3 regions of the Mesorhizobium sp. M0954 genome follow, and region 3 is predicted to be linked to each of the others. Evidence: predicted binding sites of a transcription regulator. Region 3 holds the regulator's gene; each other region holds the start of a gene.
The links. The regulator PhoB, encoded in region 3, activates phosphate uptake and scavenging genes when phosphate is short. The targets are predictions, from matches to a motif close to TGTCATNNANCTGTCAT.

Region 1 (10,452 bases), on a different contig from region 3:
CGATGGCGTAGAATGTCAATTGGCCGGCTGTGAAAAATCGTGGCGTCGGCTTGGCCCGGAGAGCAGCCGGTGCTAGCCAAGCAAGGGGGAGAACTGTCCTTTGGCGTCCAGCATTCACGACCTTGCGCGTCACCTGAATATTTCCATCGGCACGGTGTCGCGCGCGCTCAACGGCCGCGCCGACGTCAATGCCGACACACGCCAGCGCGTGCTCGATGCGGCCAAGAAGCTGAACTATTCACCGAACCAGTCCGGCCGCAGCCTGCGGCGCGGCGCCACCCATTCGATCGCCTTCATGCTGCAGCCGCATCCGGGCGACCAGGAATATGGCGAGCCGTTCTTCATTCCGTTCCTGACCGGGTTGCAGGCCAAGCTCGCCGAAAGCGGCCTTGACCTGATCGTAGTGATGGGCGCGCCGGGCGACTATCAGCAGGAGCGCCTGCGCCGTGTCGTCGAGACGCGGCGGGCCGATGCGGTGGTGCTGGCCTGGACGCGGCGCGAGGACGAGCGCATCGACTATCTGACCCAGGCCGGTTTCCCGTTCGCGACGCTCGGCCGCAGCCGCTCCGGCGGCGATGCCTATCCCTCGCTCGACCTCGATTTCGAAAAAGCCGGGGCTGACGCGGTCGATCGTCTCGTCGCGCGCGGTCATCGCCGCATCGCCGCCATCCGCCCGTCGCTCGACCTCAATTTCGGCTATCTGTTCCTCGCCGGCTATCGCAAGGCGTTGCGGCGGCACGGCATCGAATTCGACCCCGAGTTGATCGCCGACGGCTTCATCAACGAGGCCGGCGGCTACGCGGTGACGCCGAAGGTCATGCGCTCCAAGGACCCGCCGACGGCCATCATCTTCAACAATGATGCGATGGCGCTTGGCGGCTGCAAGGCTCTGGCCGAGGCGGGCATCAGGCCCGGCCACGACGTTGCGGTGATCGTCATCGTCGACACCCCGCTCTGCCGCTATTTTTCGCCGGCGCTGACCGGCTTCCGCCCGGCGCTTGAGCCGATGGGCGAGCGGTTGGCCGAAATGCTGCTGGCATCGATCCCGGCTTACGCCGGCGCCGAAGGCGCACGCATCATCCGTGAAGTCTGGCCACTGGAACTGATCGCGCGCGACAGCGATTGAATCGCGGCGGTCACTGAGCAGGCTCAGATTGATCAAGACCCCCGCGCTCGCGCTCCGGCGTTGCGACCAGCGAGGCAGCGGCGGCATTGGCGGCGGCAAGTGCCGCCTCGACGGGCTCTCCACGCGCAAGCCACGCCGCAAAGGCGCCGACGAATTCATCACCGGCACCGTGGGTGCTGACCACCTCCACCGGCATCCCCGGCAAGGCGAATGCCTGGCCGTTGCGGTCGCGATAGGCAACGCCCTCGCCGCCGGCCGTGACGATTGCAGCCGGATAGGAACCGACGAGTATGCCGGCCGCCTTCGCAGCACCCTCGAGCGTGTCGACGACCGGAACGCCGGCCAGGAACTCCGCCTCGATGGCGTTGACGATGACGATGTCGGTCAGCGCGATCAGTTCGGCTGTCAGCTTTCGCGCCGGCGCCGCATTGAGAACGACGCGGCCGCCATGCGCCTTCACCGCTCGCGCCGCGGCAATGTTGGCGGCTTCCGGTACCTCGTTTTGCAGCAGCAGAACCGCCGTTTGCGCGATCAACTCGGCCGCCTCAATAATGTCCTTTTCGCCGAGAGTGAGATTGCTGCCCGAGACGATCACCGCGCCATAGTCGCCGCTGTCGTCGAAAATCGCTACGCTCATGCCCGAGCCGGCGCCCGAAGCCACTCCCACGAAGCGCTGGTCGACGCCGTTGCGATCAAGATTGTCGAGAAGCGCGCGGCCGAAATCATCGTCGCCGACAGCTCCGATCATCGCCGCATGCACGCCGGCCCGCGCTGCCGACACCGCCTGGTTGCCGCCCTTGCCGCCGCATTTCGGATGCCAGGCATGGCCGGTGACCGTTTCGCCCTTGCGCGGGCGATCGGGGGCTTCGACCATGATATCGTAATGCAGGCTGCCGAATACGGTCACCAGCGGCGGGGAAGCCGTCATGTGCCCTTGTCTTTCCGTTTCGACGTCACCGCAGACATGGTGCGGCCGAGATTGCGCTCCGCCGCCTGGTAGTCGCGTTGCGCGACCGCGACGAACAGCGCGTCGAGAATGTTGAGCTGGGCAATGCGGGCCGCTGCGTTCTCACCCATCAACGGCGAGCCTTGCGCGGTCGAGCAAAGCACGATGTCGGCGACGGCTGCCAATGGCGAGTTGTCATAGTTGGTGATGGCCAGCGTACGCGCGCCGCTTTTGCGCGCAAGTTGGATGGCGTCGATGACGGCGCTCGTGTTGCCGGAATGCGAGAAGCCGACAGCAATGTCGTCGGCGCCGAGCAGCGAGGCCGACATCAGCATCATGTGCGAATCGTCGTAGACAGAGGTGCGGATGCCGATGCGCAGGAATTTGTGCGAGACGTCGCGTGCGATCTGCGCCGAACCGCCGACGCCGTAGAAATCGCGGTTCCTGGCGCGGTAAAGCAGATCGGCGGCACGGTCGAAATCGTCCATGTCGAGGATGGCGAGCGTCTCCTCCAGCGCCTGGATGGAGGTGCGGAACACCTTCTGCACGATCTCGGCCGAACTGTCGTCCACCGACAGCTCCTGATGCATCTCGGCGGTCGGCAGGCGACTGTATTCATAGACCGCCGTGCGAAAGTCGCGATAGCCGGAAAAACCCAGCTTCTTGGCGATCTTGACCACCATCGCCTCCGACACACCGGCCTCCTCGGCGATCTGCTTGAGCTGTATGGTCTCGTCGAAGCCGCGCCGTCCGAATACGGTTTCAACCACCTTCGCCTCGAGCGGCGTCAGATGCGGCATCATCATGCGAATGCGCGGTCCTACTGCTTTCAGGTCCAGCCCGGTCAAGGTCATCCACGTCCCCTCGTCACGCGATCGATAAGCATCGCGGCGAGGATTATAAGGCCAGTTGCCAGGAGCTGATAGAAGGACTGCACGTTCATCAGCGTCAGGCCGTTGCGCATGCTGCCAAGAATGACGGCACCCAGGATGGTGCCGACGACGCTGCCCTTGCCGCCCATCAGCGAGGCACCGCCAATCGCCGCCGCTGCTATGGCGTCGAGCTCCCAGAGATTGCCCAGAATGGGTTCGGCGGCACCCAGCCGGCCGATCAGGATCTGCGCTGCAAGCGCTGCCAGCAGGCCCGAGATCATATAGGCGGCGATCTTGGTGCGGGCGATCGGCACGCCGGCTATGTAGGCCGCTTCCTCATTGCCGCCGACGGCGAGCAGATATTCGCCAAACGGTGTCTTCTTGAGGATGATCCAGGCAATCAGCGCGACCACGGCCACGATGATGACCGCCAACGGCAATCCGAACAGCGAGCCGTTGAAGATGGCACGGAAGCCGGCAGGCAGGCCAAGCACCGGATTGCCGCCGGTATAGATCAGCGCCAGCGCCCGGTAGGTGCTGAGCGTTCCCAGCGTGACGATGAAGGGCTGCAGCCCGACATAGGCAACCAGCACGCCGTTGAGCAGTCCGCAGGCGAGGCCGATGGCGAAGCCGGCGGCGATGGCCAGCGGAAACGGCACACCGGCAACCAGCATCGAGGCCGAGATGACCGCCGAAAGGGCTGCCGTCGGCCCGACGGACAGGTCGATGCCGCCCGAGATGATGACCAGCGTCATGCCCAACGCCAGGCAGGCATTGATGCTCGATTGCTGCAGGATGTTGATCAGGTTACGCTCGGCAAAGAAGCCGGGGACCAGCGCCCCGAAGACGGCGAGGATCACCACCAGGCCGATCAGCGTGCCGGCGTCGCGCACGGAAAACCGGTGCAGGAAATCTGCCCTTGGGCGCGCTGCTGTGTGTTGAGTTATATCGGTCATCCGCTGGTCCTGTCTGTTATGCACCGGCCCGATGGCCTTGCGCCTTGCCGGCCTCAATCTCCGTTTGGGGTATGGCGTACGCGGCGATCGCCTGTTCGCTGAGACTTGCGCGGCCCAGTTCGGCGGCGACCGTGCCGTCGCGCATGACCAGCACGCGGTCGGCGAGCCGGATCACCTCGGGGAGTTCGGACGACACGACGATTACCGAATGGCCTTCGGCGGCGAGTTCCTCGATCAGGTGGTAGATCTCCGCCTTGGCGCCGACATCGATGCCGCGCGTCGGCTCGTCGAACAGAAGGATCCGCGTTCCCGCCGCCAGCCAGCGGCCGATGATCGCTTTCTGCTGGTTGCCGCCGCTGAACAGGCGGATCGGCCGGTCGAGCAGGAACGGCCTGAGATTGACCCGCTTCATCTTCTCGGCCGCGACCCGTTTCAGCCTTTTGTGATCGATGACGCCGCGCGGCGCGAACACGCCCATCGAGGCCAGCGCCATGTTGCTGGAGATCGACCGCAACGGCACGATGCCTTCGCGCTTGCGCTCCTCCGGCACCAGGCCGATGCCGGCCGCGATGGCGTCGCGCGGACTGGAAAGCTTTACCGCCTTGCCGTCGATCTCTATTGCGCCTGATGAGGCCCGGTCGGCGCCGGCCAGCAGCCGCAGCAGTTCGGTGCGGCCGGACCCGACCAGGCCGGCAATGCCCAACACCTCGCCGTGATGCAGGTCGAACGAAACGTCACGGACCTTGGTTGCCGAGGCGAGGCCACGCACGCTCAGCCTGATCTCGGGGGAAGCATGCGAGCGGTGTTGTTCCTGGGCAAGCTCGCGGCCGACCATCATCGAAACGACGGCCTTTTCCGACACCTTTGCGAGATCGACGGTTTCGACCACAACGCCATCGCGCATGATGGTTGCGCGCTGGCAGATGCCGAACGCCTCGTCCAGCTTGTGCGAGACATAGACGACCGCGACACCGTCGCGTGCCAGACCGGCAATGACTTCCGCCAGCCGTTCGAACTCGCTCGGCGTGAGGCTCGACGTCGGCTCGTCCATCGCCACGATCCTGGCGCGGTCGAGCAGCGCCCGCGCGATCTCGACGATCTGCCGCTGCGCCACCTTCAGGCTGCCAAGCGGGGCTGCCGGATCGATGGTCGGGTCGATGGCGGCCAACGCTTCCGCAGCGCGGCTCTCCTGCTCGCGCCGTGCGACGAAGACGCCGCCGCGCCTCAACGGATGGCCGAGGAACATGTTCTGGGCGACGCTGAGGCGTGGCACCTGCTGTAATTCCTGATGGATCATCGCCACGCCGGCGGCGCGCGCCGCGACCGGGCTGTTCAGCGTCACCGGTTTGCCGTCGATCAGCACGCTTCCCGCCGTCGGCCGGTAGACGCCTGACAATATGCGCAGCAGCGTCGATTTGCCGGCGCCGTTTTCACCGAGCAGGCCATGGATCTCGCCGGCGCCGACCGAAAACGACACTTCGCTCAGCGCCCGCACAGCCGGAAACTCTTTGGAAATGCCCTCGAATTGCAGCCGCGCTGACATTGCTTCGGTTCTCCAGGCAAGGTGCCGACCCAAGGCCGGCACCTGCCGGCCCTGCTCTACTGGCCCGCTGCCGCGTCCTCGAGCAGCGCCTTGCGCACGGCATCGCCGCCGCCGGAGTAACGGTCGGCATTGTCCTTGGTGATCAGCGCCTGCGGCGTGGCAACGACGCGCGGCAGCTTCTGCCCGGCCACCAGCCGCAGCGCCGATTCCAGCGCCACCTCGCCGGTCAGCACCGGGAACGAATCGACGGTGCCGGTCAGCTCGCCGGCGCGGATCGAGGCATAGGCGTCGGAGATGCCGTCGGTGCCGAAGACCGCAACCTTGTCCTGCAGCCCGGCAGCCTTGACCGCCTCGACGATGCCCAGCGCCATGCCGTCATTGTTGGCATAGAAGCCGATCAGGTCGGGGTGCTGCTGCAGGATGTTGGTGGCCGCGTCGTAGGAGGTCTGGCGATCCCAGTTACCGGGGACGCTGGCGACGACGTCGAACTTGCCGGCCTCGGTGATCGTTGTCTTGAAACCGTCGGTGCGCTGGACGGCGGCGTAGACGCCGGCCTGGCCTTCGACGATGGCGACCTTGCCGCCGTCCGGCCGGTTCTTGATGAACCATTTGGCGACGCGCACGCCGTTGTCGCGCTGGACATTGCCGACATAGTGCTCAGCCTGCGGGATGACCGCGTCGTTAACGTTGACCACCGGCACATTGGCTGCCTTGGCCTGTTCCATGATCGGCTGCAGGTTGGAGTCGGTCTGCGGCGAAACGAGCAGCACGTTGTAGCCTTGCGTGACCAGGCCTTCGGCGATGGTGAGCTGGCCGAGCTGGTCGCCCTCGCTCTGCGCCGCCTGGTAGACCACGGGCACGCCGGTGCGGTCGCCGAACGACTTGTAGCCCTCTCCCAGCGAGCGCCAGTATTCGTTGGTCAGCGTCTTGGAGACCGCACCCGCCTTGGTGCCCTCGGGCAGCTTGGGGAAGGCCCCGAACTTGGCCTCGAGCTGCGACCAGTCGATGCGATCCTTCTCGGTGTCGGAATTGAGCGGCGCGAGGTCCGCGGAAAAAGCCGAGCCGATGGACAGCGCCATCAGGGCAGCGGCAGCGGTGGCAAGTAGAAATTTCATGATCTTCCTCCCTTGTTGAAAAACGGTCTATGCCGCCGGCCTCAGCTGTCCGGCCCGAGCATGGCTTCCTGGATGATGGCCTGCGAGGCGACCGCGTCCTGACGGTCGACGGCAGTGGACAGGCGATTGTCCTTTTCCAGCCGATCGACGAAGCGCAGCATGCGCTTGACAGTCGCGATGTTGACTTCGCATTCGTGGACCGGGTCGAGCCCGGTCATGTCGGGGAACGTGTCGAAGTAGATGGCGCCGGCATAGCCGTCTCGACGGATCTGCCTGAGCAGCTCGATCGTCTGCAGCGTATGCACGGCCCCGACCATCAGGCCGTCGTCGCGCTTGGCGTAGCCGTCGTTGAGATGCACGCCGAGCAGCTTGCTGTGTCGCGCCACGAGTGCTGCGGCAAAGGCCGGCTGCTCGTCGGCATAGAGCACATGGGCGAAATCGAGCGTCACGCCGAGATTTGGCAGGCCGATCTCGCGGATCGCCAGCAATGTAGTCGCCGCATCTGGCATCAGGCTGTAGGAGCGCGGCTCGTTGGGTTTGTATTCAAGGCTGATTTGGCAGCCCGGATCATGCGCCGCAACTTCACGAATGCCATCGATTTCGTGTTGCCAGAGCGCTGCGTAGTCCACCTGGAAGGCATAGTCGAAGCCATCCTGCCCGAGCCACAAGGTCATCAGGCTGGCGCCCGCCTCGCGGGTGGCGTCGATGCCGGCCTTGGTCAGGTCGATGGCTTCGCGGCGAATGGCAGGATCCGGGTTGGTGAAGGCGCCGAGCTTGAAAGCCGGATTGGAATAGTAGCGCATGGCGAAACCATTGATGGAAAGCCCGATATCGCCGAGTTTGCGCGCTATTTCCGCAGGCTTTTCATCGACATGGTCGGGGAAGTTGAGGTCGAGATCGGTCAACTCCGCAACCTTCGCCGCACGTGCCGCCATTTGCAGCATGGACGGTTTGCCGACAAGATCGGGCCACTCGGACTGTGGCCGCGAGGCAAAGGAATTGAGGCGGGTGGCGAAACGATAGGCAGTCATCGGGGACCTTCCATTGTCATAACTTTACATTAGAACGATTATTTGTAAAGTTGCTAATTGCTCGCTCGGCGACGACGAATTCGCCATACCCAGGCCAGTTGCGACCATGGGGGACAAGCAAGCGCGGCACTGTCACGCAAGTATCATGTTCGCGTCCTAGATCGCTTCTCCGAAGGCTTTCGCGGCATCCTCGATGCCACGCGGCGCTTTTTCATATCCCGGCAGCTTTGTCTCAAAAGAGGATATCCATGAAAAACCTGCACCGAACCGCGTCCCTCGCCGTCGCGCTGGCGATGTTCACCGCCTTGACCCCGGCCTTGGCTGAAAACGCCGCGACCGTCGGCGGCGTCGGCTTCGTCAACAAGGGCCTGGTCGGTGTCGGCCGCATCCCGGCCAGCCAGAAGGACAAGTTCGGCGAGACGTTTGGCTCGGGCTCGGGTATGTCGATCGACGCTGCCGGCTGGACGCATGGCGCCGATGGCTATAAGGGCTCGCTGTGGCTGCTGCCGGATCGCGGCTACAATGTCGTCGGCACCACCGATTACCGTCCGCGCCTCAACACGATCGCCCTCGAGTTCGCGCCGATCGCGCCGGGTGCGGCACCGGCCACCGGCCAGGAACAATCGGGCCTCACGGCGACGCTTGCCGACACCATGCTTTTGACCGACGACAAGGGCGCCGACGCAACCGGCCTCGATCCGCTCAACGGCGTGCGTGCCGCGACCGACGACATGCCGATCCTGCCCGAAGCCAACGGCAAGCTCGCGCTCGATAACGAAGCGATCGCACGGCTGCCCGACGGCACGATGTTCATCTCGGACGAATACGGTCCGAACATCTACCGCTTCTCCGCCGATGGGCGTCTGATGTCGGCAACGCAGCCGCCGGCGGCGCTTGTCCCGATGCGTCACGAGACGCCAAACTTTGCTTCCAACAATCCGGGACTTGGCGCGGCAGACCCGGATCCGAAGGATCCCGAAACCGGCCGTCAGAACAACCAGGGCCTCGAAGGCATGGCGCTGACGCCGGACGGGAAGTTCCTGATTGCCGTGCTGCAGTCGGCCCCAAGGCAGGATGGCGGCGATTCCGCCTCGACGCGTCAGAACACGCGCGCGCTGGTCTACGATGCCTCGGATCCCGGCCAGCTCAAGCTCGCGCATGAATATGTCGTGCCGCTGCCGGTGTTCACCGATGCCAAGGGCAAAACCAAGATCGCCGCGCAGAGCGAAATCGTGGCGCTGTCGGACAAGACCTTCCTGATGCTGGCGCGCGACAGCGGCAATGGCCAGGGGCTGAAGGGCGACACCTCGCTCCACCGCGAGATCAGCGTCGTCGATGTGTCTGCGGCAACCGATGTCGCCGGCACAGAATTCGACAAGGACAAGCCGCTGGCGCCCAAGGGTGAGCTCGATCCATCGGTGACGCCGGCCAAGCTGACGCCGCTCATCGACATCAACGACAAGACCGAGCTCGGCCGCTTCGGGCTGCACAATGGCGCGCCCAACGACCGCAACAACCTTTCGGAGAAATGGGAGGCGATGTCGGTGGTGAGCGTCCTCGATCCAAAGCTGCCCGACGACTATTTCCTGTTCGTCGCCAATGACAATGATTTCCTCACGCAGGACGGCTTCCAGGTCGGCGCGGCCTACAAGGCCGAGGATGGCGCCGATGTCGACACCATGTTCCTGGTCTATCAGGTCACGCTCCCAGGCCTCGCCAAGAAGTAGCGGCACCCATACAGGCGGACGCGCCGAACGCGTCCGCCTGAGCTGGCGCGATTGAGCGGTTGTACCTTCAGTTGCGGCTCGCCCGCGCAAGGACGGTGTCCTGGTGCGTTGCAAAAACCTGCGACTGACGATCCAGTCGAAGGCACTTACCTCAACATCTCCGCGTCCTTTGGCACGCCGGCATCGATCGGCTCGGCCGTCCTGTTCGACACGGCGGCGATCTTCCCGGCGGCCGACAGGTTCGGGCGCACGAAGACCGGCGCGACGCCGTCGACGCGGCTGTAGAGGTCGATAATGTCCTGATTCATGAAGCGCACACAGCCGGAGGAAGCGTTCTTCCCAATGGAATCCCACTCCGGCGTGCCGTGCAGCCTATACATCGTGTCCTTGCCGTCACGGAAGAGATACAGCGCGCGGGCACCAAGCGGGCTCTGCGGGCCGGGCGGCATGCCGTCCTTGTATTTCGCCAGTTCCGGCCGGCGTTGGATCATTTCCGGCGGCGGCGTCCAGACCGGCCACTTCTTCCTCGCCTGTACCACGGCGCTGCCGGTCCATCCGAAACCGGCCTTGCCGAGGCTGACGCCATAGCGAATTGCCTTGCCGCCGTCGCGCACCAGATAGAGGAAGTGCTCGGAAGTATCGACGACGATCGTGCCGGGTTTTTCTCCAGTCGGGTCGGCCACGATTTGCCGCACGAATTTCGGATCGACCTTGGCTACCGGGATTGCCGGCAGCTGATAGCCCTCGTCCATGCGCGCGGCATACATGCTTGCGGCATCGCCGAAAGCCGGATCGCTTGGTGCCGCGGGCACCGGCGCCGCCACGTCCGTCGTAGTGCACGACGAAAGAGCCACGGAGGCCGCGCCCAGAGCGGATGCACCAAGAAAGGCGCGCCGGTTCAGGCGCTCAAAAAACAACGGAATATCGGACATGAGCCCCCCGGCCTACCCATGAGATCCAGGAAAATGCGGCCCCACGCGTGCGGGATCAATATACGATTCCGGAAGGTTGAGAAATGCTTAGATCAAGGCACGCCAGGCGGAATTTACAGCGCCGCATCGACCTCTCCCGTTAAATCGGCAATCATTGCGGACTCAGACAAGCCTTCGCCGAGTTGCCTGCCATGGACGACAACA
Region 2 (10,452 bases), on a different contig from region 3:
CGGGCGCGTCAGCCGCGTTCCGCCAGGGCATCCGGAAGGCTATCTCGAAGGTTTCGCCAACATCTATCAGGAAGCCGCGCGGGCTATTCGTGCAGCGCGCCGGAAGGGCGGGAAGCCGGCCAAGGATGTCGTCTTCCCGACCGTGCAGGACGGCGTCGAGGGCATGGCCTTCATCGAGGCCTGCGTGAAGTCGTCGAAGAAGAACGGAGCGTGGACGAAGCTTTAATCGCTGCGCCCGGTTAATGGGAAGTCCCCGTCACCCGGATTGCCAGCCGAATTGCAAGGCAATTCGGGGCAATCCGACCTTTCCTCGTGGGGAGAGGAGATCGTTGGCGCTGGCGTTCACCTCTTTTCCCCGGCGGGGAGAAGGTGGCCACGAAGCGGCCGGATGAGGGGGCTTGTGGCGAAGTCGCCGGAGGAGCAAGCCCGGCCGTAAAAAGGGGAGGGGCGTCGATGAAAATCGGCATGTGCATGTTGTTGTGGACGACCAGTGTCTCAAAAAAACACGAGCCGTTGTTGAGGGACATCAAGGCGACCGGCTTCGACGGCGTCGAGATACCGGTCTTCTCCGGCACGCCGGACAACTACAGGAAACTCGGCGAGCTGCTCGACCGTATCGGGCTGCAACGCACCGCCGTCTCGGCGATGGGCGATCCGGCGATGAATTTGATCTCGCCGGATGCCTCGACGCGCAAGGCCGGTATCGACTACATGAAATCGACGATCGACTGCGCTCAGGCGCTTGGCGCGAACACGTTGAGCGGCCCGCTCCATTCGACACTCGGGGTCTTCTCCGGCAGCGGGCCGACGGCGGCCGAGAAAAAACGTTCGGTCGCTTCGCAGCGCGTCATCGGTGACCATGCCGGCAACAAGGGTGTCACCATCGGGCTGGAGGCGCTCAACCGCTTCGAATGCTATCTGCTCAACACGATGGACGATTTGTCGGCGCATATCGACGCGATCGACCGGCCGCACATCAAGGCGATGTACGACACGTTCCATGCCAACATCGAAGAGGCTGACCCGATCGGGGCCTATACGCGCAACCGCAAGAACATCGTCCATATCCACATTTCGGAGAACGATCGCGGCGTGCCGGGCCGCGGCCACGTCCCTTGGAAAGAGACGTTCTCTGCCATCCGCAAGAGCGGTTATGACGATTGGCTGACGATCGAGGCGTTCGGCCGCTCGCTGAAGGATCTGGCCGCGGCCACCAAGGTGTGGCGCGACTTTTCCGAAGGCCCGGAAGCCGTCTACCGCGACGGCTACAGGCATATCAGGAATGGATGGAGGAAGGCGCCCTAACCGCACGCCTGCGCAACGCCTCTGTCAGCCCTGGCCGGCCTGGATCCGGTTGTAGTCGTGGATCGTCCTGCTCAAGCGGCGGCGCAGGAAATTGGAAATGTTGTCGAAGATGAAAACGACGAGCAGGACCAAGAGCACCATGTAGAAGACATTGGCCCAGTTGGAATTGGTGCGCATCGCCTCCCAGAGCTTCAGGCCGATGCCACCGGCACCGACGGCGCCGATGATCGTCGCGCCCCTGGTGTTGGATTCCCACTGATAGAGTGTCTGGCTGATGAAGACCGGGATCACTTCCGGCAGCACGCCATAGCGCTGCACCAGCAAGCCGTTGGCGCCGGTCGACTGGATGCCCTCGCGTGGCTTGTCGTCGATGTTCTCGAGGCCCTCCGAATAGACTTTGCCGAGCGTGCCGATCTCGGTGAAGAAAATCGCGGCGCTGCCGGCAAGCGGGCCCGGGCCGAAGGCGCGGGTGAAGAACAGCGCCCAGATCAGCATGTCGACCGAACGCATGAAATCGAAGAACCGCTTTAGCACCTGGCTAAGCAGGCCGCTCGGGGTGATGTTGCGGGCGGCGAAGAAGGCGAGCGGGAAGGCAACGATGCCGCCGAGCAAGGTGCCGAGAAACGCCATGACGATGGTCTGGAACAGCTTCGTCCAGACGTCGCCATGCTGCCATTGGGCGTTGTTCCAGATATTGTCGGCGGCCAGCGCAATGTTTGATGTGCCCGGCTTGAGCTGGGGTCCGGACATCAGCAACGAGACCACCTCGCCGGGCGACTTGCCGAAGAAGGGCGAGCGTGTGTCGAAGACGAAATTCGCCCAGCCGAGGAAGCGTTTGCGGACCTTGACGCGATCGACGGTTATGCGGACCTCGCCGGCAAAGCCCATCCTGGCGACGATCTCATCGTCATGCGCGGTGATCCACTCCGGCACCGGGCCGGATATTACCGGTTTGCCGCTGGTCAACGACATCGGCACCGCCTGGCCATTGGCGACCAGCGTCGCCTCGGTCTTGTCGAAGATGACCGATTTGGCCCGGCCGTCGATCAGGATGGTGTAGGAACCGTTGGCGTTGGTGATGACCCAATCGGGATGCGGGTCTTCGCCGAGCGCCGAAAAACGCGGGTATCTGGGTGTGATCTGAGGCTGGTCGAGACGGAATTCCGGCTGCAGATCGTAGCTGATCCATTGCGTCAGGAAGAGCGGCAGGCGCTCCCAGTGCGATTCCCTCAGCACTTGCGGCAGGCTGAAGAACCACAAGGCGTAGAGGAGATAGAGCAGGATGCCTGTGAACAGGACCAGCGGGCCGAAGCGTTTGTACAAGGGCCGCCGGAACACTTGGGGAAAGCGCTCCTCGATCGACCGCATCTCATCGGCGGTCATTGCGGCCATGGGCCGTCTTCTTGTTGATTTGCCATGATCTTTTCCAAAAACCGGAATCCACTTTTTGGGATCATGGTCAGGCACCCATCATGAATGCCTGCTCGCCGACGAGCTTGCGGCGTAGCCAGGCGGAAAACTGGTCGACGAGGAAGATCGTCGTGAACAGCAGCAGCACCAATGCCAGCGTCTTGGCGCCGAAGCCGCGCGAGATGGAGAGCTTCAGTTCCTCGCCGATGCCGCCACCGCCGACCGCGCCGATAATGGTCGAGATACGCACATTGATCTCGATCCTGAGCAGCGTGTAGGACATGAAATTGGGCAGCACTTGCGGCAGGCCGGCAAAGCGCACGCGCTCGAACCAGTTGGCGCCGACCGCGCGCAGGCCTTCTTCGGCGCGCATGTCGATGTTTTCGTTGATCTCGTAGAAGAGCTTGCCGAGGGCGCCGATGGAATGCAGGCCGATGGCGATGATGGCTGCGACCGGGCCGGTCGAGAGGATGGCTGCGAACAGGCCGGCAATGACGATCTCGGGGAAGGCGCGAAGCAGTTCCATGAAGCGCTTTACGACGAGCCTGAGCATCGGACTGGGCGTCAAGTTGCGCGCGGCGATGAAGGAAAAGGGCACCGCAAAGACAAAGCCGATGAAAGTGGAAACCAGCGCCACGTTAAGCGTGGTGAGCATCAGCTCGAAATATTCGGGTAGATAAAAGCCGCCCCAGAGATAGACGCGGCCAAGCGGGAAGTTGAACTCTTGGCTGCCCTTGTCATGCGGCGATGCGATGTCGAACAGCGCCCGCCAGACGTCGTTCCAGTCCTTGGGAACAAGCCAACTAAGGAAATCCAGTATGTGCGGCAGCCGATCGAAGAAATGTCCGGCATTGGCCTCGTCGGCGAACCACATGGCTGTGCACATGGCGACAAGCAGTGAGCCGATGCCGAGCGCCGTGTAGAACCGTCGCAAGGACGTCTGGCGTCGCCAGGCGTCTGCTGCCTGCCGGACCGCGTCTGAACGAATTGTAGCGGCGAAGGTCATACGGGGTCACGAGCGGACACACAAAAAGGGCGGCGACCGCATCGGCCCGAAAGTCGACTTTCGGAAAGCACGATGCGGCATCTAAGTGTTAGAGCGTACTTTGTGCGTCCAAGTGGACGCACGTCGCTCTAATGGACGCCGTCCTTTTCGAAATTGTCGTCAGCCGCCGATCGCGGCTTTGCGGGCTTCGACGATGACGCTGTAGAAGTCCGGCTTCACCGGAACATAGCCGGTGAAATCGCCGCCTTCGATGGCCTCGAAGCAAGGCTTGTCCTTGGCCGGCAGGCCGGTGAAGAAGTTGGCGAGCTTGGCGCTCATGTCGCCGCCGAGTGCGGTGCGCACGACCAGCGGGCCGTTCGGGATCAAGCCGGAGCGCCAGACTTCAACGAAATCGTTGGGGTCCACGGCGCCCTTGGCGACTTCCTTGTGGAAGGTGCCGGAGGTGTAGCCGTTCTTGAAGTCGCCGATGCCCGAGGAGTCGTCAATCGCAACATCGACCTTGCCGTCGCGAACCGCGAGAAGGTTGTTCTCGTGGCCGCCATTGAACTGGGTCGAGGCGAAGAAGGTTTCGTTCGAAGCGCCGGTGTCCTTCGGGATCTGGGTCAGCGGGATCAGGTAGCCGGAGGTCGAATCCGGGTCGGCATAGCCGAGCTTCTTGCCCTTGGCCGACTTGATGTCGGTGATGCCGGACGACTTCAGCGCCAGGCCGATCGAATAATAGCCGGTCGCGCCGTCGGTCTGCTGGGTGGTGAGGATCGGGGTCACGGCGTTCGGATCCTTGAGGTAGACGCTGGCATAGCCCGACGCGCCAAGCTCTGCGAAATCGAGCGTGCCGCCGAGCAGGCCCTGGATAACGCCGTCATAGTCGGCGGCCGGGAACAGCGAGACCTTCTCGAAGCCGAATTCGGACTTCAGGTGATCGGCGAGGCACTGAAAGTTGCGCAGCCGGTCCGCTTCGTTTTCACCGCCAAGGATGCCGATGCGGAATTCCTTGATATCCTGGGCGTGAGCGGCGCTTGCCGCGATGGCGAGCAATGAAACGGCGCCAAAAACCATCTTCCTGAACATTATCTCTCTCCTGTTGGTCTCGGCCTCGCGCCGGTAGCGTTCGAATTTTTTGACAGGTGCCTTTGACGCGGGCGGGCGATCAGGTCGTTCTCAATATCCCGGGAATGCGGGCTCGAGCGGTCCGGCGGATGCAGCGATTTTCTGTTTGATGGCGACACTGGTGGAGGTGATGGCCTCGGAGATTTCGCCGCCATTGCTGTCGGCGCCGTAGACCATGCGCACGGCCTCGCGGTTGAGGGCTTCAGGCGGGCCGTCGAAGACGACCTTGCCGGCGGCTATGCCGATGATGCGGTTGCAGTAGGTGCGGGCCGTATCCAGCGTATGCAGATTTGTGATGACGGTGATGCCCTCGCGCAAATTGATGTCCTGCAGCGAATCCATCACCACCTTGGCGTTGAGCGGATCGAGCGAGGCAATCGGCTCATCCGCCAGCAACACCTTCGGCTGCTGCATCATGGCGCGCGCAATCGCAACGCGCTGCTGCTGGCCGCCGGAAAGCGTGCCGGCCGGCTGCAGGGCGGTGCGGGCGATGTCGAGGCGCTCGAGGGCTGCAACCGCCTCGGCGCATTCACCGCGGGAGAACATGCTAAATAGGTTGGACACGGTCGAACGGTGATTGAGCCGGCCGAGCAGCACATTGGTCAGCACATCGAGGCGCGGCACCAGGTTGAACTGCTGGAAGATCATGGCGCAGTCGCGCTGCCAGCGTCGGAGCGGCGAGCCGCGCAGCCGGGAAATTTCGGCGCCGTCAAAAAAAATCGATCCTTGGCTCGGATCGATGAGGCGGTTGATCATGCGCAGAAGCGTCGATTTGCCGGCGCCGGAGCGACCGATGATGCCGACCATCTGACCGTGCGGAATCGAGATGTCGACATTGCTGACAGCGGTGTTCTTGCCGAACCGGCGGGTGACGCCGCGAATTTCGAGCGTTGCTGACATTTCTGGCGTTGCTGACATGGGTAAGTTCCAGTCCAGTCGCGGTTGAAGGTCTGTTAACCCTCGCTAGCGCAACGGCATGAACCTGCGGTGTCGGATTGATGTCAGTTTTGTTACTGCCCACAGGCGCGTTTGGCGCGAAGGCGAGTTGACCCAAACCGCTGCCGTCCGGGCGGCTTGGATGGGATCAGCCGAGGATCAGCAACTCCTCGAAATGCTCCATGTCCCTGAAGCGGCAAAAGGCAGGTGGCCGCAGCTCGATCACCGGAGCCTGGCGGGCAAACAGCGAGAGGCAATCGTCGAACAGATCTTGCCACTCGGACGCCCCTTCGTCCGCCAGACGCCGGATCTGGTAGGCGAACGTGATGTGGAAGACGTAAGTGTCGTGGTCGGGATGCCGGTATCCGAAAGGCGCCGACAAGGCATCGCGCCATGCGCGCAGGATATGCACGTCCTCATCGGTTGCGCCGGCAACGGTCAAGCCCGTCGGCACGACATCGACGACCTTGATCTTGAAGGCGCCGTAGCCTTCGAAGCCGTTCAGGCGTTCCTGATAGAGGCGGGTCATGTCGTCGATGCTGGTGTCGAGCGGCACATCCTCCGGCCAATAGGGAAGCCGGCGGCGGTATTCGATGATGCCCTGGAACAGCGTCATGTGCAGGCTGGAGACGGGCGTGAAGGCCAGCCCGTCGGCATCAGGCATGGCGCGCATGCGCTCACGCACGTCGATGATCACCGCTTCCGAAGCCGAGCCGTTGACGAGATGGCAGACGACCGTGTTGCCGGGCTCGTTGAGAAAATTACCAGAGGTGTCGTAGCGCCTGCCGAGATGCACCGGAGGGGTCGGGTTCGAGCCGGCAAAGAATCCGGCGAGCGAAGGTCTGACTGAAACAGGCATTGCGATCTCCAAAGGAAGGCCGCGTCCTGCCCCGACGATGTGTCAGGGACATGAAAACCGTGCCAAGAAGTAGAATATCAAAGGCATGATTCGCCAAGTGATGCTGCCGGGGTTTCCACATCATCAAGATTGAAATAAAGATTCAAACTCGTATCAAAGAGAGGCTTCCTAATTGCTACGTTGGCGCCAGTGGTTGCGACTGTATGCTGCAGGGGTAGTCGCTGCGATGAGTTTCACAGTGGCCCTGGTTTTGACGTCCATATATCGGGTTGGTAGCTTGAACCATCCAATATCTGGATACTTGTACAATTATGGAAATGGGCGTGACGCGGCCATTATTCTAATGATTCTCATTTTTTTAATCGTTCTAGTTACGATAAATTTTGCAAATAAAGTTGAGGAAAAAACCAAATCGCTTATAGATATTGGTTATGACAAAAAATTTATAGAACTTATCAGGTTAAATCAGACTGGTGTTGCTATTCTTATTACGTTAGGATTTCTTTCTATTATTTTGGACATTTGCCTGAGCGGCTGACTTATTCAGGGCGTCAACCCCCATGCTTCTCCAAAAACTGATTGGCCTCCAGCTCGCGGAAATCGTCGAGCGCGGCGCGCAGCCTTGCATGGTCCCAGTCCCACCAGGCGAGCGCCTGGTAGCGCTCCGCGGTGCGGCGGTCGAAGCGTTCGCGGATCGGCTTGGCCGGTACGCCGGCGACGACGGTGTAGGGCGCGACGTCCTTCGACACCACCGCGCCGGCACCGACCGCCGCGCCATGGCCGACGGTGACGCCGGGCAGGATGGTCGAGCCGTGGCCGAGCCAGGTGTCGTGGCCGATGGTGACGCGTTTGGCGCGGCGCTTGGCGAAGAATTCGCTCTCGTGCTCGCGTCGTCCCAATAATCCGAGGCGCGATAGGTGAAATGGTGCAGCGTCGGCCGCTAGGTCGGATGGTTGGTGGCGTTGATGCGCACGCTGGCGGCGATGTTGGCGAATTTGCCGATCGTCACGCACCAGACGCCACAGTCCTGCATCATGTAGGAATAGTCGCCGAGCGTGCTTTCCGACACCCGGCAGCGCTCGGCGATCTCGGTCCAGCGGCCGAGCGTCGAGTTCTCGACTTGCGCCGTCTCGTGGACCAGCGGCGTTTCCGACAGCTTTCTTGTCATGCGGCAATTTTCCCGGCGGCAAAAGCTGTCACGTCGATGACGCGGTCGGCCACCGCCTCGCGCACGTCGTGGTCGTGGAAGATACCAAGCAGGGCAACGCCGGCCGCCTTCTTGGCCGCGACCAGCGCAATCACCACGTCGCGGTTCCTGGCATCGAGCGAAGCGGTCGGCTCGTCGAGCAGCAGGATCGGATGCTCGGTGATGAAGCCGCGCGCGATGTTGACGCGCTGCTGTTCACCGCCGGAGAACGTCGCCGGCGGCAGCGCCCAGAGCTTCTCCGGCAGGTTGAGCTGCGCCAGCAAGGCGCGTGCCTTGCCGTGCGCGACCTCGCGCTCCTCGCCGCGCTCGACCAGCGGTTCGGCCACGACATCGAGCGCAGAGACACGCGGCACGGTGCGCAGGAACTGGCTGACATAGCCGATGGTAAGCCGGCGCACGGCAAGCACGGTGCGCGGGCTGGCCGAGGCGAGATCGATGAGCCCGCCCTCGTGCTGGACGATGATCTGGCCTTCATCGGCGGCATAATTTCCGTAGAGCATTTTCAGGATCGAGCTCTTGCCGGCGCCGGAAGGGCCGCCGAGCACGGCGCATTCGCCGCTCCTGATCGAGAACGACACGCCGGCGACGACAGGCAGTTTGATGCCGTCGCGCAGATGCATGGTGAAGCTCTTCGCGACATCGGAGACAACGAGCGGGGTTGTCATCAGAGGGTTCTCCAATCGTCATTCGTCTGCGGGCCAACACCCCCCTCTGGCCTGCCGGCCATCTCCCCCTCAGGGGGGGAGATTGGCTGTCGCATTCGGTTTCGCCATTCTCCTGTGTCGCAGAACGGGCGGGACATAAAAGCTGCTGATCTCCCCCCTTGAGGGGGAGATGGCCGGCAGGCCAGAGGGGGGTACGCCGGAGCAATCATCGTCACACCTGCAGGATCGAGGAGACAAGCAACTGGGTATAAGGCGCGCGCGGATCGTCGAGGACGCGGTCGGTGAGGCCGCTTTCGACGACGCGGCCGTCCTTCATCACCATCATGCGCTGCGACAACAGCCGCGCCACGGCGAGATCGTGGGTGACGACGATGGCGGCCAGGCCGAGATCGGTGACCAGGCCGCGCAACAGATCGAGCAGGCGCGCCTGCACCGAGACGTCGAGGCCGCCGGTTGGCTCGTCCATGAACACCAGCCGCGGCCCGGTGACGAGGTTGCGGGCGATCTGCAGGCGCTGGCGCATGCCTCCGGAAAAGGCGCGCGGCTCGTCGTCGATGCGGTCTTCGTCGATCTCGACACGAGACAACCAGTCGACCGCCGTTGCGCGGATCCTGCCATAGTGACGGTCGCCGACCGCCATCAGCCGCTCGCCGACATTGGCGCCGGCCGACACCGTCATGCGCAGCCCGTCGGCCGGGTTCTGATGGACAAAACCCCAATCGGTGCGCATCAGGAAGCGGCGCTCGGCCTCGCTCATGCGGTAGAGTTCGCGAAACTGGCCGTCGCGCATCCGGTAGCTGGCGGTGCCGGAGCTGGGCAGCAGTCGAGTTGACAGGCAGTTGAGCAAAGTCGTCTTGCCGGAACCGGATTCGCCGACCACCGCCAGCACTTCGCCCGGCCAGAGGTCAAAAGTGACGTTCTCGCAGCCGACGCGCGAGCCGTAGAATTTGGACAGTGCCGAAACGCGCAGCAGCGGTTCGTCGATCATTGCGCCGGCTCCGTTTTTCCTGGGGCAAGATGGGTCTCGGGCGCGAGATGGCCGCGGCCGCCTTCCGCGCGCCGCCTCTCGCAATGATCGGTATCGGAGCAGACGAACATGTGGCCGCCATGGTCGTCGAGGATGACCTCGTCGAGATAGACGTTCTCGGCCGCGCACAGCGCGCAGGGCTGGTCGAAGGTCTGCACCTCGAACGGATGGTCCTCGAAATCGAGGCTGACCACATCGGTGAAGGGCGGCAGCGCGTAGATGCGCTTTTCGCGGCCGGCGCCGAACAATTGCAAAGCCGGCGAACGGTGCATCTTCGGATTGTCGAATTTCGGCGTCGGCGAGGGATCCATCACATAGCGGCCCTCAACCTTGACCGGGTAGGCGTAGGTGGTGGCGATGCGGCCATGCCTGGCGATGTCTTCGTAGAGTTTTACATGCATCAGACCGTATTCCTCCAGCGCATGCATCTTGCGCGTCTCCGTCTCGCGTGGTTCGAGGAAGCGCAGCGGTTCGGGGATGGGCACCTGATAGACCAGCACCTGGCCGGCACTCAGCGGATATTCGGGAATGCGGTGGCGCGTCTGGATGATGGTCGCCTTGGCCGTCTCGGTGGTGACGGCGACATTGGCGACCTTCTTGAAGAAGGCGCGGATCGAAACCGCATTGGTGGTGTCGTCGGCGCCCTGGTCGATGACCTTGAGCACATCGTCCGGGCCAATGATCGAAGCGGTGACCTGCACGCCGCCGGTGCCCCAACCATAGGGCATCGGCATTTCGCGCGAGGCGAACGGCACCTGATAGCCAGGAATGGCGATGCCCTTGAGGATCGCCCGACGGATCATCCGCTTGGTCTGTTCGTCAAGATAGGCGAAGTTGTAGGTGGCGATGTCCGCTGGTTGTGCACTCATTCCGCTGCCTGCCTCTTTTCTTCGGCCTTGCCGGCATTTTCGCGGGCATCATGCTCGGCGC
Region 3 (10,452 bases):
GCCATCAGGAGCCAATTGCTTTCGGCGGGGCGCAGCGGCGGGACCAGCCCCGAGCTTGCCCAACTGCGCCGGCAACTCGCCGCGATTCAAAAGCTTGAGAGACAACGCAGATGCGCAGCGAAAACCGCCGGCTTCTTCTTCAATCCCTGCGCCGACCTGGTCAGCAGCAAGGCGGAGGTGCAACGGCAGATCGCCAGACTGTCGAATTCGAGCAGGGACACGTCCGGACTGAAGGCCAGGTTTGTCGCGCTGGGCTGCGCCGCCCCCGCTGCCAAGAAACAGCCGGCGCAGCAACGCCCGGCACCCAAGGCCCAGTCCGCAGGCACAACAATTGGCGGCAATCGGATGCTGTTTTGCGTTCGCTTGTCGGACGGATATTTCTTCCCCGCGCCAAAATCGCAGTTCGCCAAGAGCGACGATCTGAAGGAAACGGTCGATCAGTGTCGCTACATCTGCGACGATGCCGGCGTCGACCTCTATACGCTGAGCGACGCCACTCGCGAGACCGAGGAGATGGTCGCGCTCGAGTCGGGAAAACCCTATGTGGAGCTACCTGCCGCGTTCCGGTACCGCGACGACGCGAACTTCAAGGCCTGTGACGTCAAGCGCTATTACCAGCGCGTTGCCGAACTCAGGGCACGAACCGTGACACCGGCCAACATGAGCAACGCCATCATTCCGTTGCCGACCGCAAAGCCGGATCTTGGCGTCGTCGCGGAAATTCCTGAATCCGGGATCGAAACTGCCGGTGCGGCTCTCGCAGGGGCAAAAACGTCGGTTTTCGAGGTGCCAGGGACTGCCCAGCATCAGTCGATCGAGAAAGCGATCGGCGCGCGGCCGGTGAGAGTGGTCGGGCCGGCCTTTTTCCCGGCGGACTGACCAGGGCGGGCGATGTTCCGAGACGGCTGGCCGGATAGCCGCTTCAAGGCCTGGAGCCGTGCGCATCGACCGACGTCGGCTGGTTATTCGCAGACCATGCGGGCCCGTTTACCGGGCTCGCTGACATTCTTGCAAGTTAGCGGCTTCGTCGACTCCGGCGACAGCATGGGCGGGTTGTTGGTGACCCTCCTCCGAGGCGTTGCAACGGAAGCCGCGCTCCTGCGCACCGCCGGCCTTTTCGGCGTTTGCGGCGCCACTGGAAAGACGTCGGTCTCCAGTTGCGACTGTTCGGCTTGCGCCTGCGGCGAAGGCCTGTCCCAGAAACGGCGAACATCGAGCGGCTTGGGAATGATGACGGTGCCGTCATAGCTGCGCGCGCAGCCGCTTCCCAGAGGCAGCGCCAGGCACAGGAAGACAGGCAGAATCCGTCGAGACATCAGCAATACCCCTGCAAGCTTATAACGCTGCTTCGGCCTAACCGACAACCGGCGGAATAGGGCGAAGGGAGTAGATACCGTGAAGTAGAAGTCGTCGCACTTCCAGTGGAAGGCGTTGCTCGAAGATCGAGCGCCGGGTCGGGCGCGGATGGAGGTCCAGCGCGAGTTAGAACCTTGCGATTCGTCAACGCTTCCAGCGTAAGGCCATGGTGCGATCGCACCATACCAAAGCCGCGCTCAGTGGCGACAATGGGATATTCGAAGTTCCGCTCCTCCAGTTACGGGCGGGAGCAGCGACCGCCGGCAAGAAACAGGGTCAGATTTACCCCAACGGACCTGTTTCGGCGATGGCGCGGCCATGACACGTTCTGGCTGCATGCAACGCGCTCCCGTCCGGCTTTTTTCTTTTAAAGCCGGTGGCTGCGATCGCCGAGCAGACGATGCCGGCCGGAATTCACGCAAGCTGCTGATTCCAGCGGCAAACCGCGGCCCATGCCGACAAAAGCCCGCGGCCGCTCCTTCTTAACCCGGCTGGACGTCGTTACCGGAGCGACATGAAACTGTCATGCGACTGTAATAATCGGGGGCTATTGGCCTCAGCGGGCGCCGGAGGAATGGCGCCGAGAGACCATATTCCGAACAGGAGCAGGCCACATGAGACATTTCATCCGCTCGGCGGCCGTTGCGATTGCAATGGCTGCGGCGACGACCACCCTCACCCTGTCCGCCGCGCTCGCCGCGGACATCTCCGGCGCCGGCGCCACCTTCCCCTACCCGATCTATGCGAAGTGGGCCGACACCTACAAGAAAGACACCGGCGTTGGCCTTAACTACCAGTCGATCGGTTCCGGCGGCGGCATCAAGCAGATCAAGGCCAAGACCGTTACCTTCGGCGCTTCGGATGCGCCGCTCAAGGGCGACGAGCTTGAAGCGACCGGACTGGCTCAGTTCCCGATGGTGATGGGCGGCATCGTTCCCGTCGTCAATCTCGAAGGCATCAAGCCGGGCGAGTTGGTTCTCGACGGCCCGACGCTGGCCGACATCTTCCTCGGCAAGATCACGAGCTGGGATGACGAAGCGATCAAGAAGCTCAATCCCGACGTCAAGCTGCCTTCGCAGGCGATCGCGGTCGTTCACCGTTCCGATGGTTCGGGCACGACGTTCAACTTCACCTATTACCTCGGCGACGTCAGCGCGGTCTGGAAAGAAAAGGTCGGCGTCGACAAGGCCGTGGAATGGCCGGTCGGCATCGGCGCCAAGGGCAATGAGGGCGTTGCCAACAACGTCTCCCAGACCGGCGGCGCGATCGGTTATGTCGAATATGCCTACGCCAAGCAGAACAAGCTCACCCACACCGATATGATCAACAAGGACGGCAAGAAGGTCGAGCCCACCGCGGCGGGGTTCTCGGCGGCAGCGGCCAATGCCGACTGGAGCTCGCAGCCGGGCTATGGCGTCATCCTCGCCAACGAGCCGGGCGCCGAGTCCTGGCCGATGACGGCGGCAACGTGGATCCTGCTCTACAAGAAGCCGGATGATGCCGCGACCACCGGCGAAGCGCTCAAATTCTTCGCCTGGGCATACGACAAGGGCGACGAGATGGCCGGCGAGCTGGACTACGTTCCGATGCCCGACAAGGTGGTTGAGAGCGTCAAGGCCATGTGGGCCAAGGAAGTCGTCGGCGACGACGGCAAGCCGCTCTACTCGGCTATGTAATCTCCTCCAGGGAGGGCGTCGATGGCGCCCTCCCTGTTGCCTTTAATCGCGAGGACCCAATGACCATCGCTTCCGATGCCATGCCATCATCTGCAGCAGCCCGGGCCAGGGAAGCTACTGTGCGGCGCTTCGCGCTCACAGATGCCATATTCCGCGGACTCACCCGCGCTTCCGCAATCCTTGTGCTGGTCATCCTCGGCGGTGTCGCCATCTCGCTGTTTGCCGGCTCATGGCAGGCGCTGTCGTCGTTCGGTTTTTCTTTCCTGACGACTGAGAGCTGGAATCCCGTTACGGAAAAATTTGGCGCACTGGCGCCGATCTACGGCACGCTGGTGACGGCGGCCATTGCCATCCTGATCGCGGTTCCGATCGGCATCGGCATTGCAATCTTTCTCACCGAGCTCTGCCCGCGCCCGCTCAGGCGTCCTATCGGCATAGCGGTCGAGCTGTTGGCCGGCATTCCTTCGATCATCTACGGCATCTGGGGCCTGTTCGTGTTCGCGCCGTTCCTGCAGACGACGATACAGCCCTTCATCATCAACATCTTCCACGGCGTGCCGGGACTATCCAGCCTTTTCGCCGGCCCTCCTTACGGCATCGGCCTTCTGACCTCGGCGCTGATCCTCGCCATCATGGTGCTGCCCTTCATCACCTCGATCACCAAGGACGTCTTCGATACGGTGCCGGCGGTGCTGAAGGAATCGGCCTATGGCATCGGTTGCACGACCTGGGAAGTGACCCGGCGCGTGGTCATTCCCTATACCCGCATCGGTATCATGGGCGGCGTCATGCTTGGCCTCGGCCGGGCACTCGGCGAAACCATGGCGGTGACTTTCGTCATCGGCAACGCACATCGCATCAGTGCCTCCCTGTTCGCGCCGGGCACGACGATCTCGGCGACCATCGCCAATGAATTCACCGAGGCCGACGGCGACCTCTACACCTCCTCGCTGGTTTCGCTCGGCCTGATCCTCTTCGTCATCACCTTCCTGATCCTCGCCGCCGCCCGCTATATGCTGATGCGGATCGACGCCCGTACGGGAGCCTGACCGATGTCGACATCCTCATCGCTCCACAGCCGCCGCAAAGCCAGGAATTCGGTGATGATGGCGCTTTGCGTCGTCGCCGCCGGCATCGGGCTTGCCTGGCTGGCGCTCATTCTCGGCGCGTTGGTCTATAAGGGCATAGCCGGGCTTTCGCTCGCGGTCTTCACCGAGATGACGCCACCACCGGGCGAGGCCGGCGGCTTGCTCAATGCCATCACGGGCAGCCTGCTGATGACGATCATCGCCGTTGTCGTCGGCACGCCGATCGGCGTGCTGGCGGGAACCTACATGGCCGAGTATGGACGCTTTTCGCGCATCACCACCGTCGTCCGCTTCATCAACGACATCCTGTTGTCGGCGCCGTCGATCATCATAGGCTTGTTTGTCTATGAGCTGATGGTGCGGCCAATGGGACATTTCTCGGCCATTGCCGGCGCCGTTGCGCTTGCCATCCTGGTCATTCCGGTGGTCGTGCGCACCACTGAAGACATGCTCAACCTGGTGCCGAACGCGTTGCGTGAAGCCGGTGCCGCGATCGGCGCGCCACGCTGGGTGGTGATCCGTTCGGTCGCCTACCGCGCCGCATTGTCCGGCATCGTCACCGGCATATTGCTGGCGATAGCACGCATTTCCGGCGAGACGGCGCCGCTGCTCTTCACCGCGCTCAACAACCAGTTCTGGAGCAGCAATATCAACGCGCCGATGGCCAGCCTGCCGGTGACCATCTTCCAGTTCGCTCTCAGCCCTTACGAGGAATGGCAGCAACTGGCGTGGACCGGCGCACTCATAATCACCCTGACGGTTCTGGGCTTGAGCATCCTCGCCCGCAGCCTTACCGGACGCAGAGAGGACAGATGACACAGATGTTGTCCCCAGACATGACGATGACCGAAACGGTCACCGAGAAGACGAAGATCGAGGTCAAGAATCTCAACTTCTACTACGGCCAGAGCAAGGCGCTGAAGGACATCAGCCTGTCGCTGCCCGAGCGCAGCGTCACGGCCTTCATCGGCCCTTCGGGCTGCGGGAAATCGACGCTGCTGCGTGTGTTCAACCGCATCTATGAGCTCTACCCAAAACAGACGGCCGAGGGCCAGGTGCTGCTCGACGGCAAGAACATTCTCGACCGGTCGCAGGATCTCAACCTCCTCAGGACCAAGATCGGCATGGTGTTCCAGAAGCCGACGCCGTTCCCGATGTCGATCTACGAGAACATCGCCTTCGGCGTCAGGCTCTACGAGAACCTCGGCAAGTCCGAGATGGACGGCCGCGTCGAACAGGCGTTGAAGCGCGCCGCGCTGTGGAGCGAGGTCAAGGACAAGCTCAACGCCAGCGGCTTGAGCCTATCCGGCGGCCAGCAGCAGCGGCTCTGTATCGCCCGCACCGTGGCCGTGAAGCCGGAAGTCATTCTGCTCGACGAACCGGCTTCGGCCCTCGACCCGCTGTCGACTGCCAAGATCGAGGAACTGATCGACGAATTGCAAGCCGACTACACGATCGTCATCGTCACCCACAACATGCAGCAGGCGGCGCGCGTGTCGCGCCAGACGGCCTTCATGTATCTGGGTGAACTGGTCGAGTTCGACCGGACCGAGAAGATCTTCACGTCGCCCCGCGAGAAGCGCACGCAGGACTACATCACTGGCCGCTTCGGCTGAGCCGTTCCGATCATGCATATGAGGACAGGACCATGGGCGAACACACAGTCGCTTCTTTCGACGAGGATCTCGAGCAGATCAGCAAGCTGATCCGCGACATGGCCGACCTCGCCGGTTCGATGGTCGGCGGGGCGACCAAGGCGCTGTTGAATTCCGACAACGTGCTGGCGCAACGCGTCGTTTCCGACGACGCCATCATGGATGCGCGTCAACGCGAACTGGACGACCGCGCTATCACCCTGATCGCCAAACGCCAGCCGATGGCCCACGATCTTCGCCATGTGGTCGGAGCGATCCGCATGGCGGGCGACCTCGAACGCATCGGCGACCTTGCCAAGAATATCGCCAAGCGCGTGAGTGCGGTCGGCCTCAGCGCCACGCCGCGGGACCTGTCGCATTCCATCGACGCGATGGCGCAGCTGGTTCTCATCCAGGTGCAGGGTGTCATCGAGGAATATGCTGCAGGCGATGCGGCCGCGTTGGCCAAGCTTCGTGCCGCCGACGAGCGCATCGACGTTAAATACACGTCCGTGTTCCGCGAGCTGTTGACCTACATGATGGAAGATCCGCGCAACATCACCGCTTGCACGCACCTGCTGTTCTGCGCCAAGAATCTGGAGCGGATCGGCGACCATGTCACCAACATCGCCGAAAATGCGTATTATGTGCTGACCGGCGAGCAATTGCCGGTCAATCGTCCGAAGCAGGACGAAACGACAATGTCCGCACCGGTGACATGATGGGGGTGCCCAGCCGATGATCGCACCACGCATAATGGTGGTGGAGGACGAGGAGCCGTTGGGTGTGCTGCTCCGCTACAATCTCGAATCCGAAGGCTACCAGGTCGAGGTGGTGACACGCGGCGACGAAGCCGAGATCCGTTTGCAGGAGAATGTGCCCGACCTTTTGGTGCTCGACTGGATGATACCAGCGGTTTCCGGCATCGAGCTCTGTCGTCGGTTGCGGGTGCGCCCCGAAACCGAGCGGCTGCCGATCATCATGCTGACCGCGCGCGGCGAGGAGAGCGACCGGGTGCGCGGTCTTTCGACCGGCGCCGACGACTATCTGGTCAAGCCGTTTTCGACACCGGAATTCATGGCCAGGGTCAAGGCGCTGCTGCGGCGCGCCAAGCCGGAAGTGCTGTCCAGCGTGCTGAAGGTCGGCGACATCGTGCTCGATCGCGAATCGCACAGGGTCTATCGCAAGAAGAGCGAAATCAGGCTCGGGCCGACCGAATTCCGGCTGCTCGAGTTCATGATGCGGCATCCGGGCCGTGTCTTCTCGCGCAGCCAGTTACTCGATAATGTCTGGGGGGAGACAATCTACATCGACGAACGCACCGTCGACGTGCATGTCGGGCGGCTGCGCAAAGCCGTCAACAACGGCCGGATGCCGGATGTCATCCGCACCATCCGCGGCGCCGGCTATGCGATCAGGGAAGATTGACCCGCCTGGTCAGGCTACGTTCTTTCTGACGCTGGGCCTCATTTGCGCGCCCGGCGCGAAAATCTCCTGGTCGACGAAGCTTAACGCCCGCATCGCGCAGCCTTCGCGGATCAGAGGCAATTCGTTCGGCTCTGTATCGAAGGAGATCGAGCCTGAATGCTGGCCGCCGGCGGTCTGGGCGATTGCCTTCCGCAAGGCCGGCTCGATCAGATCGAAGGCGGCGGCACTGGCGCCGACCATCGCGACCGGTGCCGGATCGATCAGCGCGAACAGCGAGCCGAGACCGAAACCCAGCGCTTCGCCGGCCTTGCGGTAGGCCTCGCGTTCCGGCCCATCTTTCTCGCGCGCCCGGGCCGCCAGTGCGCGCATGTCGGCGTCGCTGACGTCGGCGACCGGTTCGCTGTCTTCGCTCATCTGCCTGGCGTTGCGCCAGATGGCGTAGTTCCCGGCATACGCCTCGATGCAGCCGCGCCGCCCGCAACGGCAGAGCGCGCCGCCCGGACGATGGATCATGTGGCCAAATTCGCCGCCCGAGGAATGCGTCCCGGTGAACAGTTCGCCCTTCAGCACCAGCCCCATGCCGATGCCATGCGAAAGCAGGATGGCGATGAAGTCGTCGCGATAGCGATCCGGATTGCGCCAGCGCAAAGCCACCGCCATCATGTTGCAGTCGTTCTCCACCGTTGCCGGGATGCCGAATTCGTCCTCCAGCATGTCGGCAAAGGCGATGTCGGTCTGCGGCGTGATCGGCGACCACAGCATGGCGCGTGCAGGGGAGTCGGTAATGCCCTGAATCGCCAGGGCGATGCGGGCGACACTGCGGACGTCAAGATCTGGATCCTGCAGCCGGCGCCGGACGATGGCCATGCATTCACGGATCAGCTCGTCGCGCGGCATAGTCAGCGTGTCCAGCCGGCGCTGTTCCTCGGCGACCACCTGTCCCGTATAGTCGATAATGGCGGCCGAAAGGAAATTCAGCGACAACACCACGGTCAGCACCGCCGCCGCTTCCGGGTTGAGGGCGAGGCCGACTTGCGGACGACCGCGTTTCAACGAAACGGGCTCACTTGGCTTGCTCTCGGCGAGGATGCCTTCCCGTATCAGGTCGGAAGAAATCGCCGATATGGTCGAATGACTGAGGCCGGTGGTAGCTGCGATCTCAGTACGCGATGGCTGGCCGGCCCGGCGCACCGCCGAGATCACCATCGCCCGGTTGCGCCGGCGCAAATCGTCATGGCGGATTCCGACCGACATTGTTTTGCTTTCCTCCCGGTTGCCGCGGCCGCTCATGAACCGGAAGCCGTCGGTAATGTCCGACAAATAGTGTCGGATGAGGCAAATAGTGTCAGATGCAGGTGGCGCTGTCATCGTTTATTCCGACGCTCGAAAAAACTCGCAGAGTCATCAAAATCCATCAGAATCGATGTTGACAGCAGCCGGAGATCGGGCCAGTATTTTTTCGAGGCTCGAAAAAATTAGAGCTTCTAAGCTGGTCTTTGAGCCAATTGGTCACGCCGTACGCGGCGCAGGGAGGATATGATGAAGAAATTCACGACCGCCATTCTGGCGGGTGTCGCCATGACGCTGGCGCTGGCGTCGGTGGCGCAGGCTAAAGACAAGGTCATCGGCGTTTCCTGGTCGAACTTCCAGGAAGAGCGCTGGAAGACCGACGAGGCCGCAATGAAGGCGGCCATCGAGGCCGCAGGCGACAAGTATATTTCCGCCGACGCACAGTCCAACCCCGGCAAGCAGCTCACCGACGTCGAGAGCCTGATCTCGCAGGGCGCCAACGCACTGATCATCCTGGCGCAGGACGCCTCGGCCATCGGGCCGGCCGTGCAAAAGGCGCTGGACGAAGGTATTCCGGTTGTCGGCTACGACCGGCTGATCGAGAACAAGGACGTCTTTTACCTGACCTTCGACAACAAGGAAGTCGGCCGCATGCAGGCCCGGGAAGTCTTCAAGGTGAAGCCGGAAGGCAACTATGTCTTCATCAAGGGTTCGGGTTCCGATCCGAATGCCGATTTCCTGTTTGCCGGTTCGATGGAGGTGCTGAAGGCGGCAATAGACAGCGGCAAGATCAAGAATGTCGGCGAGGCCTATACCGACGGCTGGCTGCCGGCCAACGCTCAGAAGAACATGGAACAGTTCCTGACCGCCAACGACAACAAGGTCGATGCCGTGGTCGCGGCCAATGACGGCACTGCCGGCGGCGTCGTCGCCGCGCTGACAGCGCAAGGGCTGGCCGGATCGGTTCCGGTTTCGGGCCAGGACGGCGACCACGCCGCGCTGAACCGCATCGCGCTCGGCACACAGACCGTGTCGGTGTGGAAGGATGCGCGCGAGCTCGGCAAGAATGCCGCCGAGATCGCCTCGCAGCTGGCCGACGGCAAGCAGATGACCGACATTGCCGGCGTGAAGGATTTCACCACGCCCGGCGGCAATACCGTCAAGTCGCTGTTCCTGACCCCGGTCGCCATCACCAAGGACAACCTCAACGTCGTCATCGACGCCGGCTGGATCAAGAAAGAAGAGGTCTGCGCCGGCGTGACGGCTGGCACTGTTGCAGTCTGCAACTGAGCCGACGTTTCCGAGAAGTCCGAACGCCGCGGCCGCTCGCCGCGGCGTTTTTCAACAAGAGTTGTTTTTCCGCTTCCGGCGGATAACTTCTAGGCTGCTTCCGGCATCCGCGGCAGACGGCAACCCGGCGGGAGAAACATCATGACCGACACGACGTCCAACACGCCGGTCGACAGCACGGCAGACCGGGCACGGGAATCCGAGCTCGGCATCGTTGCCCGATTTCTCAAGGCAACCGAACTCGACACGCGCATGCTCGGCATGGTCGGCGCGCTGCTGGTCATCTGGGTCGGCCTGCATGTCATTTCCAGCGTACGGCTCGGCGTCAATCCGTTCGACTTCGACAGCCGGACCTTCCTGACGCCACGCAATCTCTGGAACCTGTCGGTGCAGACTTCCGCCGTGGCCATAATGGCCGCCGGAATGGTGCTGGTTATCGTCATGCGCAATATCGACCTGTCGGTCGGTTCCGCCGAAGGTCTGATCGGCGTGGTCATGGGCTTTGCGCAGGTGCATTTCCTGGTGCGAATGATCGGTCTGCAATTAGGCAATCCCTGGATCTGGATCCTGGCACTGGCCATCGGCCTGGCGCTTGGCCTTCTGATCGGAGCGTTCCAGGGATACATCATCGCTTATCTCGAGGTGCCGGCCTTCATCGTGACGCTGGGCGGCCTTCTGGTCTGGCGGGGT

Region 1: the regulator PhoB is predicted to act here: its motif matches at 7,720-7,736, upstream of NKH93_RS15780 (esterase-like activity of phytase family protein).
Region 2: the regulator PhoB is predicted to act here: its motif matches at 5,816-5,832, upstream of phnC (phosphonate ABC transporter ATP-binding protein).

The regions. Positions count from the first base shown of each region.
Region 1 is NZ_JAMYNR010000010.1:81,711-92,162, reverse strand. It holds gene NKH93_RS15815 (LacI family DNA-binding transcriptional regulator) at 101-1,126, shown strand; gene NKH93_RS15810 (ribokinase) at 1,137-2,054, opposite strand; gene NKH93_RS15805 (MurR/RpiR family transcriptional regulator) at 2,051-2,926, opposite strand; gene NKH93_RS15800 (ABC transporter permease) at 2,923-3,900, opposite strand; gene NKH93_RS15795 (sugar ABC transporter ATP-binding protein) at 3,917-5,443, opposite strand; gene NKH93_RS15790 (sugar ABC transporter substrate-binding protein) at 5,500-6,558, opposite strand; gene NKH93_RS15785 (TIM barrel protein) at 6,600-7,589, opposite strand; gene NKH93_RS15780 (esterase-like activity of phytase family protein) at 7,838-9,316, shown strand; gene NKH93_RS15775 (L,D-transpeptidase) at 9,463-10,248, opposite strand; gene NKH93_RS15770 (MATE family efflux transporter) at 10,440-10,452, shown strand, end outside.
Region 2 is NZ_JAMYNR010000001.1:11,787-22,238, forward strand. It holds gene NKH93_RS00065 (Gfo/Idh/MocA family protein) at 1-226, shown strand, start outside; gene NKH93_RS00070 (sugar phosphate isomerase/epimerase family protein) at 454-1,305, shown strand; gene phnE (phosphonate ABC transporter, permease protein PhnE) at 1,330-2,697, opposite strand; gene phnE (phosphonate ABC transporter, permease protein PhnE) at 2,765-3,721, opposite strand; gene phnD (phosphonate ABC transporter substrate-binding protein) at 3,881-4,789, opposite strand; gene phnC (phosphonate ABC transporter ATP-binding protein) at 4,880-5,746, opposite strand; gene NKH93_RS00095 (DUF1868 domain-containing protein) at 5,913-6,623, opposite strand; partial or broken gene NKH93_RS00100 (DapH/DapD/GlmU-related protein) at 7,175-7,791, opposite strand; gene phnL (phosphonate C-P lyase system protein PhnL) at 7,788-8,495, opposite strand; gene phnK (phosphonate C-P lyase system protein PhnK) at 8,707-9,483, opposite strand; gene NKH93_RS00115 (alpha-D-ribose 1-methylphosphonate 5-phosphate C-P-lyase PhnJ) at 9,480-10,391, opposite strand; gene NKH93_RS00120 (carbon-phosphorus lyase complex subunit) at 10,388-10,452, opposite strand, start outside.
Region 3 is NZ_JAMYNR010000008.1:23,918-34,369, forward strand. It holds gene NKH93_RS12870 (DUF2865 domain-containing protein) at 1-879, shown strand, start outside; gene NKH93_RS12875 (hypothetical protein) at 963-1,316, opposite strand; gene pstS (phosphate ABC transporter substrate-binding protein PstS) at 1,971-3,032, shown strand; gene pstC (phosphate ABC transporter permease subunit PstC) at 3,092-4,081, shown strand; gene pstA (phosphate ABC transporter permease PstA) at 4,085-4,936, shown strand; gene pstB (phosphate ABC transporter ATP-binding protein PstB) at 4,933-5,736, shown strand; gene phoU (phosphate signaling complex protein PhoU) at 5,769-6,476, shown strand; gene phoB (phosphate regulon transcriptional regulator PhoB) at 6,493-7,182, shown strand; gene NKH93_RS12910 (ROK family protein) at 7,192-8,436, opposite strand; gene xylF (D-xylose ABC transporter substrate-binding protein) at 8,722-9,762, shown strand; gene NKH93_RS12920 (sugar ABC transporter permease) at 9,904-10,452, shown strand, end outside.